4 regions of the Kribbella speibonae genome follow, and region 4 is predicted to be linked to each of the others. Evidence: predicted binding sites of a transcription regulator. Region 4 holds the regulator's gene; each other region holds the start of a gene.

Region 1 (4,208 bases), on a different contig from region 4:
CTGAGCGAGCAGCAGATGGCGTCCGTACTGGGCGTCGCCGCCGGCACCGTCAAGAGCCGACTGTCCCGAGCGGTGAAGGCCCTGGCGCAGGACCCACACCTGGCAGAACTGCGAGAACCCCGATGACCGACCTGACAGACCTCCTGGCACGCACCGCCGACCAGACCCCCGTAGGACCGCCCCCGCTGGACGCTCTCCACGCCGGAGCGACCCGCCGACGCCGCCGCCGTGCGGCGGGACTCACAGCCACTGCCGTAGTAGCTGTCGCGGCGGTGATCGCTGGGACCACCCTGCTGACCTCACACGACCAGACCGCCCCCGTGACGTCACCGACCCCGACCCCAACACCGATCGCACCTGCAACCCGCCTGGTCGGCCTCGACCATGCAGCCATCGCTGTTCCTGTGGACTGGCCCACCAACAAGAGCCGCTGTGGCACGCCAATGGTGGACACGGTCCTCATCGACGACCCGAGCGCAGGGCAGTACTGCATGATGTATCGCCCGGTCGGCGTCGAGAGCGTGAAGCTGGGCCGCGGCGGGCCTGAGCCGAAGCTGTGGACCGACGAGAACATCGTGATCGGCGGGGTGCCGGCGGTGCGCCGGCAGACGACCTGCAGCACCGGGAGCAACAAGGTCCGGATCTGCACGGGTGAGGTGCGTTTCCACGACTTCTGGTTCCGGGCGGAGTCCTCCACAAGCGCTGCCGAGGTCGACCGGCTGCTGTCCCAGGTCGTGGTCACGCCGGACCTGGCCGGCGTACCGAGCTACCAGTCGTTTCCGCAGATACTCACGGGGACGGAGTACGCCGGTGTGCTGAAGGACCTCGGGCTGAAGGCGACGTTCCGGTACACGAAGAACCCCAATTACCGCCCTGGTCAGGTCCTCGGCGTCTCGCCTGCTCCCGGGATGATGCTGGGCCTTGGGACGACGGTGACGGTGACTGTGGTCAAGTGAAACTGTCGGTGGGCACGCCTAGCCTCCTCGATATGGATGTCCAGGCGGTGGTGAAGGTGATGGCGGCGCTGCCGGGCGCCGAGGAGCAGGAGGGGTGGGCGGGACAGCCGGTCTTCAAGGTCCGCAACAAGAGCTTCGCGTACCTGTCCGAGGACCAGACCCGCCTGCACCTCAAGGCGCTCCGCGAGGAGCAGGAGGCCCTCGTCGCGGAGAACCCGGAGGTCTACACGCCGTCCTGGGAGGGCGGCCGCTTCGCCTGGATCCTGATCCAGGTGGAGCAGGCGGACGAGGACGAGCTCACCGAACTGGTCACCGAAGCCTGGCGCCTCACCGCCCCGAAGTACCTGATCGCCCAGCTGGACGTGGGGTAGCGCGGACCAGGACCCACTGCGGGCTGGTGCGGCTGACTTCGGTGAAGCCTGCGTCCAGGTAGACGGACAGCGGGCCGCGATACAGGTCGGCGGACGGGATGCGACCCGCCACAGCGGTGTCGACGGCGCAGGCCTCGACGGTGCCGGCGCCGTACGAGCGTGCCAGCTCGAGAGCCCCGTGCACCAACTCCCCGGCGATGCCCTGCCGCCGGTGCCCGACCGGTACGACGAAGCAGGTGATCACCCAGGCGTCCGGGTGGTCCGTGCGCCAGTTGGGCGAGGCCTCGACCCGCGGGTACGTCGTACGCGGTCCGGCGGCGCACCACCCGACCGGTGCGCTCCCGTCGTACGCGAGAACGCCCGGTGCCTGCTCGCCGTCACAGACCTGGCTCCTCAGGCCCGCACGGTTGTTCTCCGGGCTGCTGGCGGACCACGCCTTGCCGCGGAGGCGGAAGTACTGGCAGAAGCAGCGGGAGGGGTCGCCGCGCTCGCCCATCACCGCCTGGACGTCGGGCCAGGCGTCCGGGCCGGCCGGGCGTACGTTCACCATGGGGCCCACCGTAGCGGGGGCTGGCTTGCACTCGTTTGGGTCGAGTGCTAATACTTGGTTAGCACTCCATGGGTGAGAGTGATAAGCGCTCGTGTCCGGTGGAGTGTGCAAGAAGACGGCTTCGATGAGGTGCTGGAGCGCGGCGGGACATGAGCGTCGCGGGCCGGTGCCGTCCGTCGCGGGCATCGGGCCGGCTGGACCACAAAGACTCGACGCGGGAGGACTCGCGGAGAATGCCCAAGCTGATTGCTTTCGATGAAGAGGCGCGCCGCGGCCTCGAGCGGGGAATGAACACCCTCGCCGACGCCGTCAAGGTGACGCTCGGCCCGAAGGGCCGCAACGTCGTGCTGGAGAAGAAGTGGGGCGCACCCACGATCACCAACGACGGCGTCTCCATCGCCAAGGAGATCGAGCTCGAGGACCCGTACGAGAAGATCGGGGCCGAGCTCGTCAAGGAAGTTGCCAAGAAGACCGACGACGTCGCGGGTGACGGTACGACCACCGCCACCGTGCTGGCCCAGGCCCTCGTCCGCGAGGGGCTGCGCAACGTCGCCGCCGGCGCCAACCCGATGGGCCTGAAGAAGGGCATCGAGAAGGCGACCGAGGCCGTCAGCGAGCAGCTGCTGGCGCTGGCCAAGCCGGTCGAGACCCGCGAGCAGATCGCGGCGACCGCGTCCATCTCGGCCGCGGACACCCAGGTCGGCTCGATCATCGCCGAGGCGATGGACAAGGTCGGCAAGGAAGGTGTCATCACCGTCGAGGAGAGCAACACCTTCGGCCTCGAGCTCGAGCTCACCGAGGGTATGCGCTTCGACAAGGGCTACATCTCGCCGTACTTCGTGACCGACACGGACCGGATGGAGGCCGTCCTCGACGACCCGTACATCCTGGTCGTGAACAGCAAGATCGGCAGCATCAAGGACCTGGTCCCGGTGCTGGAGAAGGTCATGCAGACCGGCAAGCCGCTGGCCATCATCGCCGAGGACGTCGAGGGCGAGGCCCTGGCCACCCTGGTCGTGAACAAGATCAAGGGCACCTTCAAGGCCGTCGCCGTCAAGGCGCCGGGCTTCGGTGACCGCCGCAAGGCCATGCTGGTCGACATCGCCGTCCTCACCGGCGGCGAGGTGATCTCCGAGGAGGTCGGCCTCAAGCTCGACACCGTCGACCTCGAGCTGCTCGGCCAGGCCCGCAAGATCGTCGTCACCAAGGACGAGACGACCATCGTCGAGGGCTCGGGCGACGCCGACCAGATCACCGGCCGGGTGAACCAGATCCGCGCCGAGATCGAGAAGTCGGACTCCGACTACGACCGCGAGAAGCTGCAGGAGCGGCTGGCCAAGCTGGCCGGCGGCGTTGCGGTCATCAAGGTCGGCGCGGCCACCGAGGTCGAGCTGAAGGAGCGCAAGCACCGCATCGAGGACGCCGTTCGCAACGCGAAGGCGGCCGTCGAGGAGGGCATCGTCGCCGGTGGTGGGGTCGCGCTGCTGCAGGCGTCCGTCGCGGCCTTCGAGAAGCTGGAGCTCGAGGGTGACGAGGCGACCGGTGCGCAGATCGTGCGCTCGGCCGTCGAGGCCCCGCTGAAGCAGATCGCCGTGAACGCCGGCCTCGAGGGCGGCGTCGTGGTGGAGAAGGTCCGCAACCTCGAGCCGGGTCACGGTCTGAACGCCGCGACCGGTGAGTACGTCGACCTGATCGCCAAGGGCATCATCGACCCGGCCAAGGTGACGCGCTCGGCGCTGCAGAACGCGGCGTCCATCGCGGCCCTGTTCCTCACCACCGAGGCCGTCATCGCCGACAAGCCGGAGAAGGCAGCAGCCGCTCCGGGCGGCGCGCCCGACATGGGCGGCATGGACTTCTGATCCAGAAGTAGTCCAACAGCACACAGCAGAAGGTCCCGGGCGAACGCCCGGGACCTTTTGTGTTGTGGGGGTCAGCTGCCGGTGATCAGGTGGTGGGCCAGTACGGGGGAGAACGTGCGCGTGGGGAGGTCTGGGGTGAGGCCGCAGGGGCCGTCGGATTCGCCGGGGGTGCGGAGCCAGAGGTGCAGGTCTACCGGGGCCGCGGTCCGGGCCGGGGGTGTGCCGAGTTTGCGGGCGGGTGGGTTGCAGGAGCTGCCGTCGGAGCCGTTGCCGTTGCGGCTGGTGTCGATGACGTAGTGGGTGCCGCCGCCGAGGGCCTGCAGGATCTCGGTGCCGCGGGTGACGGACTGCTCGGTGGTGAAGTAGTTCGCGGTGTTCAGCGCGAACCCGCGGACCTTGCCGACATCCGCGAGCCGCAGCCGCCGCGCCATCTCCTTCGCGTCACCCGACGTCACGTTCCCGGCGTCGAGGT
Region 2 (4,208 bases), on a different contig from region 4:
GTCCACCCACCAATTCGGGGGTTCCACACCCACGTCCACGGTGCAGAACCCCTCATTTGCCTGGCACACCAGCCAAATCCGCGGGTCAGCCAGGCAAATGAGGTGGGCCGACGGAGCCGCGGTGAGCGGGGCGTGCGGACGGGGTGCGGGCATGCGGTGAGCGCGCGGTGCGCGGGCGCGCGGTGAGTGGGCGCGCGGTGGGCGCGCGGTGAGTGTGCGCGCGGTGAGCGCGCGGTGAGTGTGCGCGCGGTGGGCACGCGGTGGGCCGGCGGGCGGGGCAGGTGGGTTGTTCTTGGGGAAACGCAGCACCGCCCGGCAGTTGGGCTGCCGGGCGGTGCTGGTGTGCTGTGCTGTCGTGCTGGTGGTGCTGAGGGTCAGTGGCCGTGGCCGTGGCCGTGGCCGGCTGCGGCGGGCTCTTCTTCCTCGGGCTTGTCGACCACCAGGGTTTCGGTGGTCAGCAGCAGTGCGGCGATCGAGCCGGCGTTGGCGAGCGCGGACCGGGTCACCTTGACCGGGTCCAGGACGCCCTGCGCCAGCAGGTCGCCGTACTCACCGGTGGCGGCGTTGAAGCCGCTGCCGGACTCGAGTTCGGCAACCTTCGAGGTCACGACGTAGCCCTCGTAGCCGCCGTTCTCGGCGATCCAGCGCAGCGGCTCGACGACCGCCTTGCGGACGATCCGAACGCCGGTGGCCTCGTCGCCGTCGAGCTCGAGGTCCTTGTCCAGCACGGTGGACGCGTGCACGAGAGCGGAACCGCCACCCGCGACGATGCCCTCCTCGATCGCGGCCCGGGTCGCGGACACCGCGTCCTCGATCCGGTGCTTCTTCTCCTTGAGCTCGACCTCGGTGGCCGCGCCGACCTTGATGACGCAGACGCCGCCGGCCAGCTTGGCCAGCCGCTCCTGCAGCTTCTCGCGGTCCCAGTCGGAGTCGGTGCGCTCGATCTCGGACTTGATCTGGCTGACCCGGCCCTCGATGTCCTCGCCCTTGCCGGAACCCTCGACAACGGTCGTGTTGTCCTTCGAGACCACGATCCGGCGCGCCGAACCGAGCACCTCGAGGCCGACCTGGTCGAGCTTCAGCCCGACCTCGGGGGCGACGACCTGCGCGCCGGTGAGCGCGGCCAGGTCCTCCAGCATCGCCTTGCGGCGGTCACCGAAGCCCGGCGCCTTGACGGCGACGGAGGTGAAGTTGCCGCGGATCTTGTTCACCACGAGGGTGGACAGCGCCTCGGCCTCGACGTCCTCGGCGATGATCAGCAGCGTCTTGCCGGACTGCACGACCTTCTCCAGCAGCGGCAGCAGGTCCGCGATCGCGGAGATCTTGCCCTGGTGGATCAGGATGTACGGGTCCTCCAGCACCGCTTCGCCGGCCTCGGCGTCGGTGATGAAGTACGGCGAGATGTAGCCCTTGTCGAACTGCATACCCTCGGTGAACTCGAGCTCGGTCCCGAAGGTGTTCGACTCCTCGACGGTGATCACACCGTCCTTGCCGACCTTGTCGAACGCGTCCGCGATCAGGCCGCCGATCTCGGCGTCCCGGGCGGAGATGGTCGCGACGTGGGCCATGTCGCCCTTGTCGTCGACCGGCCGCGCGGTCTCGACCAGCTTGGCCGACACGGCCTCGACGGCCGCCTCGATACCGCGCTTGAGGCCCATCGGGTTGGCGCCGGCGGCGACCGCCCGGAGGCCCTCGTGCACCAGTGCCTGCGCCAGCACCGTCGCGGTGGTGGTGCCGTCACCGGCGATGTCGTTGGTCTTGGTGGCGACCTCCTTGGTGAGCTGCGCACCAAGGTTCTCGAACGGGTCGTCCAGCTCGACCTCACGGGCGACGGTCACACCGTCGTTGGTGATGGTCGGGGCGCCCCACTTCTTGTCCAGGACGACGTAGCGGCCCTTCGGGCCCAGCGTCACCTTCACCGTGTTCGCGAGCTTGTCGACGCCACGCTCCAGCGCGCGCCGCGCGTTCTCGTCGAACTCGAGGATCTTCGGCATGAAGAAAACCAGTCCTTTTCCGTATGTCTCGTTGCAGGGAACGACCAACCCGCTGTCCCGGACCCACTCCGCCCCGGCGCCAGAGGCTCCGGGGCGGTGTCAGTCAGGAACAGCGGGCGTTCGTCACTTGCTGACGACTGCGAGGATGTCGCGGGCGCCCAGGATCAGGTAGTCCTGACCGTCGTACTTGACCTCGGTGCCGCCGTACTTGGAGTAGATGACCTTGTCGCCGACGGCGACGTCCAGCGGGACGCGGTTGCCGTTGTCGTCGATCCGGCCCGGGCCGACGGCGAGGATCTCGCCCTCCTGCGGCTTCTCCTTGGCGGTGTCCGGGATCACCAGGCCGGACTTCGTGGTCTGCTCGGCTTCGAGCGGCGCGACGAGGACGCGGTCCTCGAGCGGCTTGATCGTGACCGACACTTGCTGACCTCCACGGTCGAATTCGCTTGTCTGTGACATGTGGTCGCGCTCCCCTGCCGTCGCGGGGGTCAGAGGCCGGACCGCTGGCACCCTCGTGTCGAGAGTGCCAACACCGAATCTAGGCCGCGATTAGCACTCGGTCAACTCGAGTGCCAAAGGATTCTCAGCGTGAGACGTAGTTCCGGTGACGACTCCGGTACAGAATGTGGTTATGAGGCTTCCCAAGCTTCCCAAGCTGTCCGGCCGGACCGTCGCGCTGCTGGCCGCCGTCGGCGCGGTCGCGGTCGGAGCCGTCGCCGCCAACGCGTCGAAGAACCCGTCGCCGCCGGTAGCAACGCCGGTGTCCAAGGCGCCGGTGGCCGACGTGTCGGCCGACCAGCCGGTCTCCCACGAGGCCACGGCCGCGGAGCTGAAGGCAGCAGCCGCGCTGCCGCAGTGCAGGTCCGCCCGCCTCGTTCCGGTCAACCGCAGCTGGGGCATCCCGATGCCGTCGATCCTGGGCAGCACGAGCACCACCTGCAACCTGATGTACGGCGACGACCCGTACCGCGGCTCCAGCCGGACAGGTGATCCGGAGACCGCGATCCAGGTCCTCCAGCGCAACCTGAACTTCTGCTACGGCACCAAGCTCGCCGTCGACGGCATCTACGGCAACAACACCCGCGCGGTCGTCAAGACCGTCCAGCGCAAGCACCACCTGGTCGTGGACGGCATCTACGGCCCGAAGACGCGCTCCGCGATGAACTGGCGGCTGTACTCGATGGCAACCCGCAGCTGGAGCAGGAGCTGTTCGAGTCCCCTCTAAGGTTGCGGGGTGAGTGTCACCGCGCTGCTCGACGGACCGGGCGCTGAGGTACTGGCAGCCGCCTGCGCCGAGTACCGCCCCGGCAAAGAGCTCCAGCTGGTTGAGAAGCTCAGACGCCGGTACGACGCAACGCTTGTGACGATCGCGGTGACCCAGGCCGCGCTGCGGCACCGTGCCATCGCCAAGTTCGGTCCGGACGCCGAACGCATGTACTTCACCCCAGACGGCCTGGAGCAAGCCACCCGCACCACAGTGAGCACCCACCGCGCCGCACGTGTCGCAGCGACTCAGATCGACACTGTGGTCGACCTAGGCTGCGGTATCGGTGGCGACCTCATCACGATGGCCCGTGCGGGTCTGCGAGTCACCGGCGTCGAGCGGGACCCCGAGACCGCAGCGGTCGCTCGTACGAACCTCGCCGCGTTCGAGCTTCCGGGCGAGGTTCTGGTCGGCGACGCGGAGGCTACGGACGTCACGCCGTACGACATGGTGTTCGCCGACCCAGCGCGCCGGGCGGACGGGCGGCGCGTGTTCGACCACAACGCCTACTCACCGCCGTGGTCGTTCGTGACCGGGCTGCTGGAGCGGACCGCCTGTGTGAAGGTCGCGCCGGGCATCCCGCACGACGCGATCCCCGAAGGTGTGGAAGCGGAGTGGATCAGTGACTCCGGTGAGGTCAAGGAGGCCGCGCTCTGGTCCGGTGCGCTGTACGGCGGTACGCCGCGACGGGCCACGCTGCTGCCTGGTGGCGCGAGCGTTGCCGACGCACCTGAGGCGGACAGCGGTCCGGTCGGCAAGTACATCTACGAACCCGACGGAGCGGTCGTCCGGGCCGGTCTGGTCACCGCGGTCGCCGCAGCGGTCGACGGCTGGCTGCTGGATCCCCGCATCGCCTACGTCACAGCGTCGACGTACGTCCCGACAGCGCTGGCGTCGGCGTACGAAGTGCTGGAAGAGCTGCCCTACAAGGAGAAAGCGTTGCGCTCCTG
Region 3 (4,208 bases), on a different contig from region 4:
TTCGGTACGACGGCCTGGTTCGCGGTGACGATGATGCCGCTCGGTGGGTCGAACTCGCTCGGCAGCGCGTCGAACGGGACGTACCCCTTCCAGGCGTACTTCGGATCCCAGCCCGGGACCGGCCAGTCGCCGCGGCCGGTGGTACGGATCGGGATCAGTCCGGGCGCCTGGTAGCCGATGTGGCCGTCGGTGTCGGCGTACACCAGGTTCTGCGAGGGCACCTGGAACTGCTCGGCGGCGACGCGGAACTGGGTCCAGTTCTGCGCGGTGTTGATCGCGAACAGCGCGTCAGCGGTCCGGCCCGGGTTCAGCGCGGTCCACTGCAGCGCGACGCCGTACGCCGTCGGGTACTTCGCCTGCGCTGCCGCCGACTCACCCACCTTGCGTTCGTCCTCGTCGACGTCCGAGATGAGCGGACCGTGCCGGGTCTCGCGGACGGTGATCTTCACCGGCTCGTCCTGGCCGGCCACCTTGAACGTCTCCTCGCGGGTGGCCATCGCGCGCCACTTGTTGTTGTAGAGGACGTTGTTGCCCTCGATCCGCTCCAGGTACAGGTCCTGGACGTCCGGGTCGAGGTTGGTGAAACCCCAGGAGATCGCGTTGTTGTGGCCGATCACCACACCGGGCAGGCCGGAGAAGCTGAAGCCGGAGACGTCGAACGGGCACGTCTTGCCGACGTTGTTGCAGTGCAGGCCGACCTGCGTCCAGATCCCCGGCATGGTCGCGCCCAGGTGCGGGTCGTTGGCCAGCAACGGCTTGCCGGTGGTGGTGTGGTCACCGGAGACGACCCAGGAGTTCGACCCGACGCCGTCGCCCTGGCCGAGCAGCTCGGGCAGGCCCTTGGCGACCTTCTGCACCGAGTCCAGCGACTTGAGCAGGTCCTGGGTGAGCATGCTCCGCCGGACCTCGTTGCTGACCGGAGCGGTGGTGAACTTGCCGTCCTTGCCGATCGAGCCGGCGGCCATGATCGGCTGGTTCCGGTCGTACGGATACTGCGGGTAGAGGCTCTCGACGTTGCGCGCCGGCATCGCGGCCAGCAGCTTCGTCCGGGTCACCTCTTCGTCCAGGTTGCCGCCCAGGTCCCACGCCATCGCCTTCAGCCAGGACAACGAGTCAGCCGCGGTCCACGGCTCCGGCGTGTAGTTCTTCGGCCCGCCGGGCTGGAGCGACAGGACGCCGTACTCCAGGCTGAGGCCGGAGCCGCTGTGCTTGGACAGGTACGCGTTGACGCCGCGGGCGTAGTCGTCGAGGTACTGCCGGGTGGTCGGGCTGAGCAGCGGCAACTCCTTCTCCGCCACCCGCCGCCAGCCGAGCGTCCGGACGAACTTGTCGGTCTCTAGCGCGGTCTTGCCGAACAGCTCGCTCAACCGGCCGGACGTGACGTGCCGGCGGAAGTCCATCTCGAAGAACCGGTCCTGCGCGTGCACGTACCCCTGCGCCGCGAACAGGTCGGCCGGGGTGTCGGCGTAGATCTGCGGGATTCCGTTCGCGTCCCGGACCACGCTGACGTCGGCGTCCAGGCCGTTCAGCTCGATCGTTCCGTCGTACGTCGGGAACGAGTGGCGGACGACGAAGACGACGGTACCGGCGATCACCAGGAGGACCGTGGCGAGAGCGATTCCGCTGATGACGACGACTCGAAGCAGGCGTGGCACGGACCAACCGTAGAGAATCCCCCCGCCCACCCCAAATGGGGTCCCTCACAACTTTGCGTTGCTCTGCGTCGGCTGGACAGGGACGCAGAGTTGAGGTACATGAGACCGGGTTTGGAATACTTCGGTCCGCTGGCGCATTATTAGCAGTCGGGTAGTAGGAGTGCCAGCGGCTTGAAGGGAACCGACCGTGCCGACGTACCAGTACCAGTGCACCGACTGTGGTGAAGCGCTCGAGGTGCGCCAGAGCTTCACGGACGATGCTCTGACCGTGTGCCCGAACTGCCAGGGAAACCTGCGCAAGGTCTTCAACGCCGTGGGCGTCGTGTTCAAGGGTTCCGGCTTCTACCGGACCGACAGCCGGTCGTCCGGCAAGAGCTCGGTGCCGGCGAAGTCCGAGGCGTCGTCCTCGTCCTCCGGGTCGTCGTCCAACGGATCGTCGTCCAACGGGTCGTCCTCGACTTCCTCGTCGTCGGCTTCCTCCTCCTCGGCTTCCTCCTCCTCGGGTTCGTCCTCTTCGGGTTCGTCCTCGGGCACCAGCGCGGCCTGACCGCGCACCCTGTGGATAACTGAAGGGCGGTCGCCGGCGAAACTCGTATCTTCTCCGGCATGAAAATCCCTTCCCTGCTTCGTGACCTGCTCCGGGCCGCCCGGTGGCACCGTCGGCTCCTGGCCGGCGTCGCCGCCGCGGCCGCCGTGTACTTCGGACTTCAAGCCCTCTCCCCCGCACCGCCGCCAACGGTCACGGTCCTGGCCGCCGCCCGCGATTTGACCGGCGGCGTCGCCCCGACGAACGACGATCTGCGGACCGTCGATCTGCCCTCCGGCTCGGTGCCCGCCGGTGCGCTCAGACCCGGCAGCGAGCTGACGAGCCGGCTGCTCAGCGGACCGGTCAGAGCCGGCGAACCACTCACCGACGCCAGATTCCTGGCGCCACCCGCCGTGCCACCCGGCTCGGTCGCCTACCCGTTCCGCGTCGACGACGCCGACATCACCGCGCTGCTCCGAGTCGGCGACCGCATCAATCTGTACGCCGCCGACAGCACGACCGCCGGCGCCGCAAGTCAGCTCGCCCGCGCTGTGCCCGTGGTCGCCCTGCCGACGCCTCGATCGACCACATCCGGCGCGCTGATCGTGGTCGCGACGACGCCGGAGGTCGCCACCCGACTGGCCCGGGCCAGTGCGAGCTCACGGATCACCGTGGCGCTGACGCCGGACACGGGCTGATCACTCTTCGGGATTGTGTCGGCACGATGTGTTGCGTACCGGCGCGGTCCCTCGCCCTGAGGAGGGTGCAGCCCTACGTTGTCCGGGTACAACCACCCGCTTCGTGGAGGCACCACATGCTCAAGGGCTTCAAGGAATTCATCATGCGCGGCAACGTCGTCGACCTCGCGGTCGCCGTCGTCATCGGCGCAGCGTTCACCAAGATCATCGGCGCGGTCGTCGACGGGCTGATCAACCCGCTGATCGCGGCGATCTTCGGCAAGACGGACCTCACCGGCGTCTGGACCTTCGACATCAACGGGGCGAAGTTCTCGATCGGTCTGATCCTGGACGCGGCTCTGAACTTCCTGTTCGTGGCCGCTGCCATCTACTTCTTCATCGTGATGCCGCTGAACAAGCTGGCCGAGCGTCGCAAGCGCGGCCAGGAGCCCGAGCCGGATCCGCTGACCACCGACCAGGAGCTGCTGACCGAGATCCGCGACCTGCTCCGCAGCCGCCAGGCGTAACGCCCCAGCAGGTGGGCGTACAAACCTCAGCCCCTGAGCTCGCCGGCGCCCACCTGCTCACCGGCATAACGCATCCAGCGGTACGGGACCGGCTGGCCGTCGTTCCACTCCTCCATCAAGGCGGCGGGGACGTCGACGAAGCCACTGCCGTGGTAGGCCCGGATCGCCGGAGCGTTCTCCGGACGGACCCTCACGAACACCTCGGAGTACCCGGCGTCCAGCGCCGGCCCGAGCAGTGCCCGCACGAGTTCGCCGCCGACCCCACGACCACGGACCTTCGGGTCCACGATGATCCGGGCGAGTTCGACCTCGTCCTCCTCGTCGTCGAGCCAGACCTCGCCGTACCCGACCGGCCGATCGCCGTCGAACAGCAGATAGGAGTGGATGTCCGAGTCGACCTTCCGCCAGCTCGTCCGCAGTTCCTCCGGGAACGGGTAGGCCACCCGCCCGGACAGTAAAGCCACTTCCTTGGCGTTCTCGGCCCAGCCCGCGACCTGGACGCCGTACCCCTCGTCGAACCCCCGAAGCTCCACGCTCATCCCCTCAGTTGACGAACCCCACGATCGTTCGCAGCAGCTGATCCAGGTACGGCGGGTCGTTCTTGGTACGGAAGGCGGGCGTCGGCGGTTCGGGACACCCGGCCAGCTCGCGACTCCCCCGGATCGACCGCAGCAAGGCATCGACCGTCTTCCGCTGATGCGATGGATTCTCCGGTACCGACGGCAGCACCGCCACCCGAATTCGTGTCAGCGACGTCACCTGTTCGTCCGTCACGCCCCGCAGGATGCCGCCCGCGAGCAGTTCGTCGGCGGCCGCCGGCGGG
Region 4 (4,208 bases):
TACGCGGCTGACGACATTGAGATTGTCGTCAATCTGACGATCCCCGCCGCCCACGCCGCCGTGCACCAGGCGGCGATGGCAGCCGGCAAGCACGTGTACGGCGAGAAGCCGCTGGCGATGGACCGCGCCGAAGCGGAGCCGCTGCTGAAGTACGCCGCCGCCAACGACCTCCGGATCGGCTGCGCACCGGACACGGTGCTCGGCACCGGGACCCAGACGGCTCGTGCGGTGATCGACCGCGGTGACATCGGCACCCCGCACGCGGCGACCGCGTTCATGGTGACGCCGGGCCACGAGCTGTGGCACCCGGCGCCCGAGTTCTACTACCAGCCCGGCGGCGGACCGGTCCTCGACATGGGCCCGTACTACGTGACCAGCCTGGTCACCCTGCTCGGTCCGGTCGTCCGGGTCACGGCCCGCGCAGGCCGGGCGAAACAGCAGCGGACGATCCACACCGGACCACGGGCCGGGACTGTGTTCGACGTGGAGGTCCCGACGCACGTCACCGGCGTACTGGAGCACGAGTCGGGCGCGCTGACCACAGTGCTGATGTCGTTCGACGTGTGGGCCGGGCGGCTGCCGCGGATCGAGGTCCACGGTACGGACGGCAGCCTGTCCGTTCCGGACCCGAACGGGTTCGACGGGACCGTCGAGATCGTGACTCCGGAGCAGCGCGAGTGGACCGAGGTACCGGTCGCGGGCGGGTACGCCGGAGCCGGCCGTGGGGTCGGTGTCGCGGACATGGCCCGGGCGTTGCGCACCGGCGAGCAGCACCGCGCGAGCGGCGAGCTGGCGTACCACGTGCTCGACGTACTGGAGTCGTTCGTGGACTCCGCCGTACAGGACCAGCCCCTCGATGTGGCCAGCACCGTGACACGTCCCGCGGCCGTTCCGTTGGGAGCGTCGCCCGAGACCGCCTAGACTGGCACTCCGAACGATTGAGTGCCAAGGACAGTCGGAGAGGGTGGTGCGCGTGCTCGACGAACGCAAGCTGGATGTGCTCCGCGCCATCGTCGAGGACTACGTGGCCACCCATGAGCCGGTCGGTTCGAAGACTTTGGTCGACCGGCACAACCTCGGCGTCTCGCCGGCCACCGTGCGTAACGACATGGCCGCGCTGGAGGAGGAGGGGTACATCACCCAGCCGCACACCAGCGCCGGCCGGATCCCGACCGACGCCGGGTACCGGCTGTTCGTCGACAAGCTGAGCACGGTCAAGACGCTGTCGGTCGCCGAGAAGAAGGCGATCACGTCGTTCCTGGCCGGAGCGGTCGACCTGGACGACGTCGTCCGGCGTACCGTCCGGCTGCTCGCCCAGATCACCCGCCAGGTCGCCATCGTGCAGTACCCCTCGCTGAACCGGTCGAGCGTCCGGCACATCGAGGTCGTCACGATGAGCCCCCGGCGGTTGCTGCTGGTGCTGATCACCAGCAACGGCCGGGTCGAGCAGCGGCTCGTCGAGCACCCGAACGACGTCGACGAGCAACTGATCGCGGACCTGCGGTCCCGGTTGAACACCGCGCTGGCCGGGCAGCGGCTGACCGACGCGACGACCTCCCTGGCCGGCGTGCCGGAGCAGTTCGCGCCGGCCGACCGGTCACTGGTCGCGGCGATCGTCACCACCCTGTTGGAGGCGTTCACCGACGAGGTCGGCGAGCAGCGGATCGCCGTCGGCGGAGCCGCCAACCTGACGCGGTACGGCGACGACTTCGAGCGGAACGTGAAGCCGGTGCTGGAGGCGCTGGAGGAGCACGTCATCCTGCTGAAGCTGCTCGGCGAGGCGACCAACCCGCAGACCCTCACCGTTCGGATCGGTCACGAGAACCCGTTCGAGGAACTGGCCACCACCTCGGTGGTCGCGACCGGGTACGGGTCGCGGTCGGAGGCGCTGGCCACCCTCGGCATCGTCGGCCCGACCCACATGGACTACCCGAGCACGATGGGCGCCGTACGCGCCGTCGCGCGTTATGTCAGCCAGATCCTGGCCGAATCATGATGCAGAGCCTGATGAAGACAACCCCCTGGTCTGGAGTATGAGCACCGATTACTACGCCGTCCTAGGTGTCAGCCGTGACGCTTCAGCGGACGAGATCAAGAAGGCGTACCGCAAGCTGGCACGCCAGTACCACCCGGACGTGAACGACTCCGAGGACGCGCACCAGAAGTTCCAGGAGATCGGGCGCGCGTTCCAGGTGCTCAGCGACCCGCAGAAGCGGCAGATGCACGACCTCGGCGGCGACCCGTTCGCCTCCGCGGCCGGCGGACCGGGCGGCGCCGGCTTCGGCCAGGCGTTCACGTTCACCGACATCATGGACGCGTTCTTCGGCCAGACCGGCGGGGCCACCCGCGGGCCGCGGCCGCGGACACGGCGCGGCCAGGACGCGCTGATCCCGCTGCGGATCGACCTGGCCGAGGCGGCGTTCGGCACCACGCGGGAGCTCAAGGTCGACACCGCCGTGCTGTGCCCGACCTGTAGCGGGTCCGGCGCGGCGGCCGGGTCCGAGCCGGTCACCTGCGAGATCTGCCACGGGCGCGGCGAGGTCACGCACACGCAGCGGTCGTTCCTCGGCGAGGTGCGGACGATGCGTCCCTGTCCGAACTGCCGCGGTTACGGCACCACGATCCCGAGCCCGTGCGTCGAGTGCTCCGGGGACGGGCGCGTGCGCTCCCGCCGTACCGTCACCGTGAAGATCCCCGGCGGCGTCGACACCGGGACTCGCGTGCAGCTGTCCGGCCAGGGCGAGGTCGGCCCCGGCGGCGGTCCGGCCGGCGACCTGTACGTCGAGATCGAGGTCGAGCCGCACGACATCTTCACCCGCAACGGCGACGACCTGCACTGCACGGTGACCCTGCCGATGACGGCGGCCGCGCTCGGTACGACGATCGACCTGCCGACCCTCGAGGGCGAGACGACCCCGCTGGAGATCCGGCCCGGTACGCAGTCCGGTACGGCGATGACGCTGACCGCACGCGGCGTACCGCGGCTCCGGCACGCCGGGCGAGGCGACCTCATCGTCCAGGTCATCGTCGAGACCCCCACCAAACTCGACGACGCCCAGGCCGAACTCCTCCGGCAGCTCGCCGCGGTCCGCGACGAGGAGCGCCCGCAAGGCCAGGTCCAAGCCACCCACAAGGGCGTCTTCGGCCGCCTCCGCGACGCCTTCGGCACCCACTGACGAGCCCCCCACCACGCCCCGTTCGGCGCCGCCCGGCATTTGGGGCTATTACTTGTCTCCGGGTCCCGGATGGTGTGCCCACCCGGTTACTGTCCATGGGCGACAGGAGAGCGGCATTTGGTGGGTGGGCGTCTGAAAGTGTTGGTTTGCGCCCGGGATCCCGGGCGCAAACCCTGCATCTCGGACGCCCACCCACCAAATGCCCCGGGTGAGGCCCGACCCCTGGTGTCGTGCGGCGTGAGAGTGCGGGCGGTCGGAGTGAATGGGTGGAGGTGTGGTCGGTGGGTGTGGCGGTGTTCTTCCGGGCTGAGCTCGGACTGGACGAGTTGGTGCTGGACGGCGCCGAGGGTCGGCATGCGGCCGTCGTACGGCGGATCGGGCCGGGGGAACGCCTTCGGGTGACCGACGGCCGGGGTGCTTGGGCCGAAGGGGCTGTGGTCGCGGCCTCCAAGGGCGGCGTCACGGTCGCGGTGGACGAGCGGGGGAGTACGCCGCGGGCTGATCCGCGGGTCGTCGTGGTGCAGGCCGTACCGAAGGGCGAGCGGGCCGAACTCGCAGTCGAGATGCTGACCGAGGTCGGCGTCGACCTGATCGTGCCGTGGAACGCGGAACGCAGTCAGTTCCGCGCGAACCCCGAGCGGGTCGAGAAGACGCTCGCGAAGTGGCGGGCGTGGGCATTCGAGGCGAGCAAGCAGTCGCGCCGCACCTGGTTCGCCGAGGTGGCCCCGATCGCGACCACGGCCGAGGTCGCCGAGTTGCTCGCCGGCGCGGCGCTCCCCGTCGTACTGCACGAAGAAGCCACCACCCCACTGGCGTCCCTCGAACCACCCGCAACGGGAGACATCGTCATCGTCATCGGCCCCGAGGGCGGCATCGCCCCAACCGAACTGAAGACATTCGACATCGACCCGGTCCGCCTGGGCGACACGGTCCTCCGCACCTCCACAGCCGGCGTCGCGGCGGCAGCAGCCCTCCTAGCCCGCTCCCGCTGGACCTGACGACTCAGCGGACGGCGGACTGGTAGCCGGCCAG

Evidence for each region. The regulator HrcA, encoded in region 4, represses chaperone genes, less so after heat shock. The targets are predictions, from matches to a motif close to TTGGCACTCGNNNNNNNCGAGTGCCAA.
Region 1: a site for HrcA is predicted at 1,902-1,928, ahead of groL (chaperonin GroEL). Genes of this name have one in related genera too.
Region 2: a site for HrcA is predicted at 2,544-2,570, ahead of groES (co-chaperone GroES). Genes of this name have one in related genera too.
Region 3: a site for HrcA is predicted at 1,796-1,822, ahead of E0H92_RS09440 (FmdB family zinc ribbon protein). Genes of this name have one in related genera too.

The regions. Positions count from the first base shown of each region.
Region 1 covers NZ_SJKC01000001.1:1,620,437-1,624,644, forward strand. Annotated here, with positions in the region: gene E0H92_RS08130 (SigE family RNA polymerase sigma factor) at 1-126, shown strand, start outside; gene E0H92_RS08135 (PASTA domain-containing protein) at 123-956, shown strand; gene E0H92_RS08140 (MmcQ/YjbR family DNA-binding protein) at 989-1,327, shown strand; gene E0H92_RS08145 (GNAT family N-acetyltransferase) at 1,284-1,877, opposite strand; gene groL (chaperonin GroEL) at 2,111-3,736, shown strand; gene E0H92_RS08155 (glycoside hydrolase family 6 protein) at 3,808-4,208, opposite strand, start outside.
Region 2 covers NZ_SJKC01000001.1:1,576,410-1,580,617, reverse strand. Annotated here, with positions in the region: gene groL (chaperonin GroEL) at 375-1,994, opposite strand; gene groES (co-chaperone GroES) at 2,118-2,414, opposite strand; gene E0H92_RS07915 (peptidoglycan-binding domain-containing protein) at 2,626-3,219, shown strand; gene E0H92_RS07910 (class I SAM-dependent methyltransferase) at 3,229-4,208, shown strand, end outside.
Region 3 covers NZ_SJKC01000001.1:1,874,305-1,878,512, reverse strand. Annotated here, with positions in the region: gene E0H92_RS09445 (penicillin acylase family protein) at 1-1,655, opposite strand, end outside; gene E0H92_RS09440 (FmdB family zinc ribbon protein) at 1,843-2,202, shown strand; gene E0H92_RS09435 (CpaB family protein) at 2,262-2,879, shown strand; gene mscL (large conductance mechanosensitive channel protein MscL) at 2,996-3,385, shown strand; gene E0H92_RS09425 (GNAT family N-acetyltransferase) at 3,412-3,924, opposite strand; gene E0H92_RS09420 (alpha/beta fold hydrolase) at 3,929-4,208, opposite strand, start outside.
Region 4 covers NZ_SJKC01000002.1:1,293,925-1,298,132, reverse strand. Annotated here, with positions in the region: gene E0H92_RS19430 (Gfo/Idh/MocA family protein) at 1-921, shown strand, start outside; gene hrcA (heat-inducible transcriptional repressor HrcA) at 974-1,996, shown strand; gene dnaJ (molecular chaperone DnaJ) at 2,034-3,176, shown strand; gene E0H92_RS19415 (16S rRNA (uracil(1498)-N(3))-methyltransferase) at 3,458-4,174, shown strand; gene E0H92_RS19410 (YybH family protein) at 4,179-4,208, opposite strand, start outside.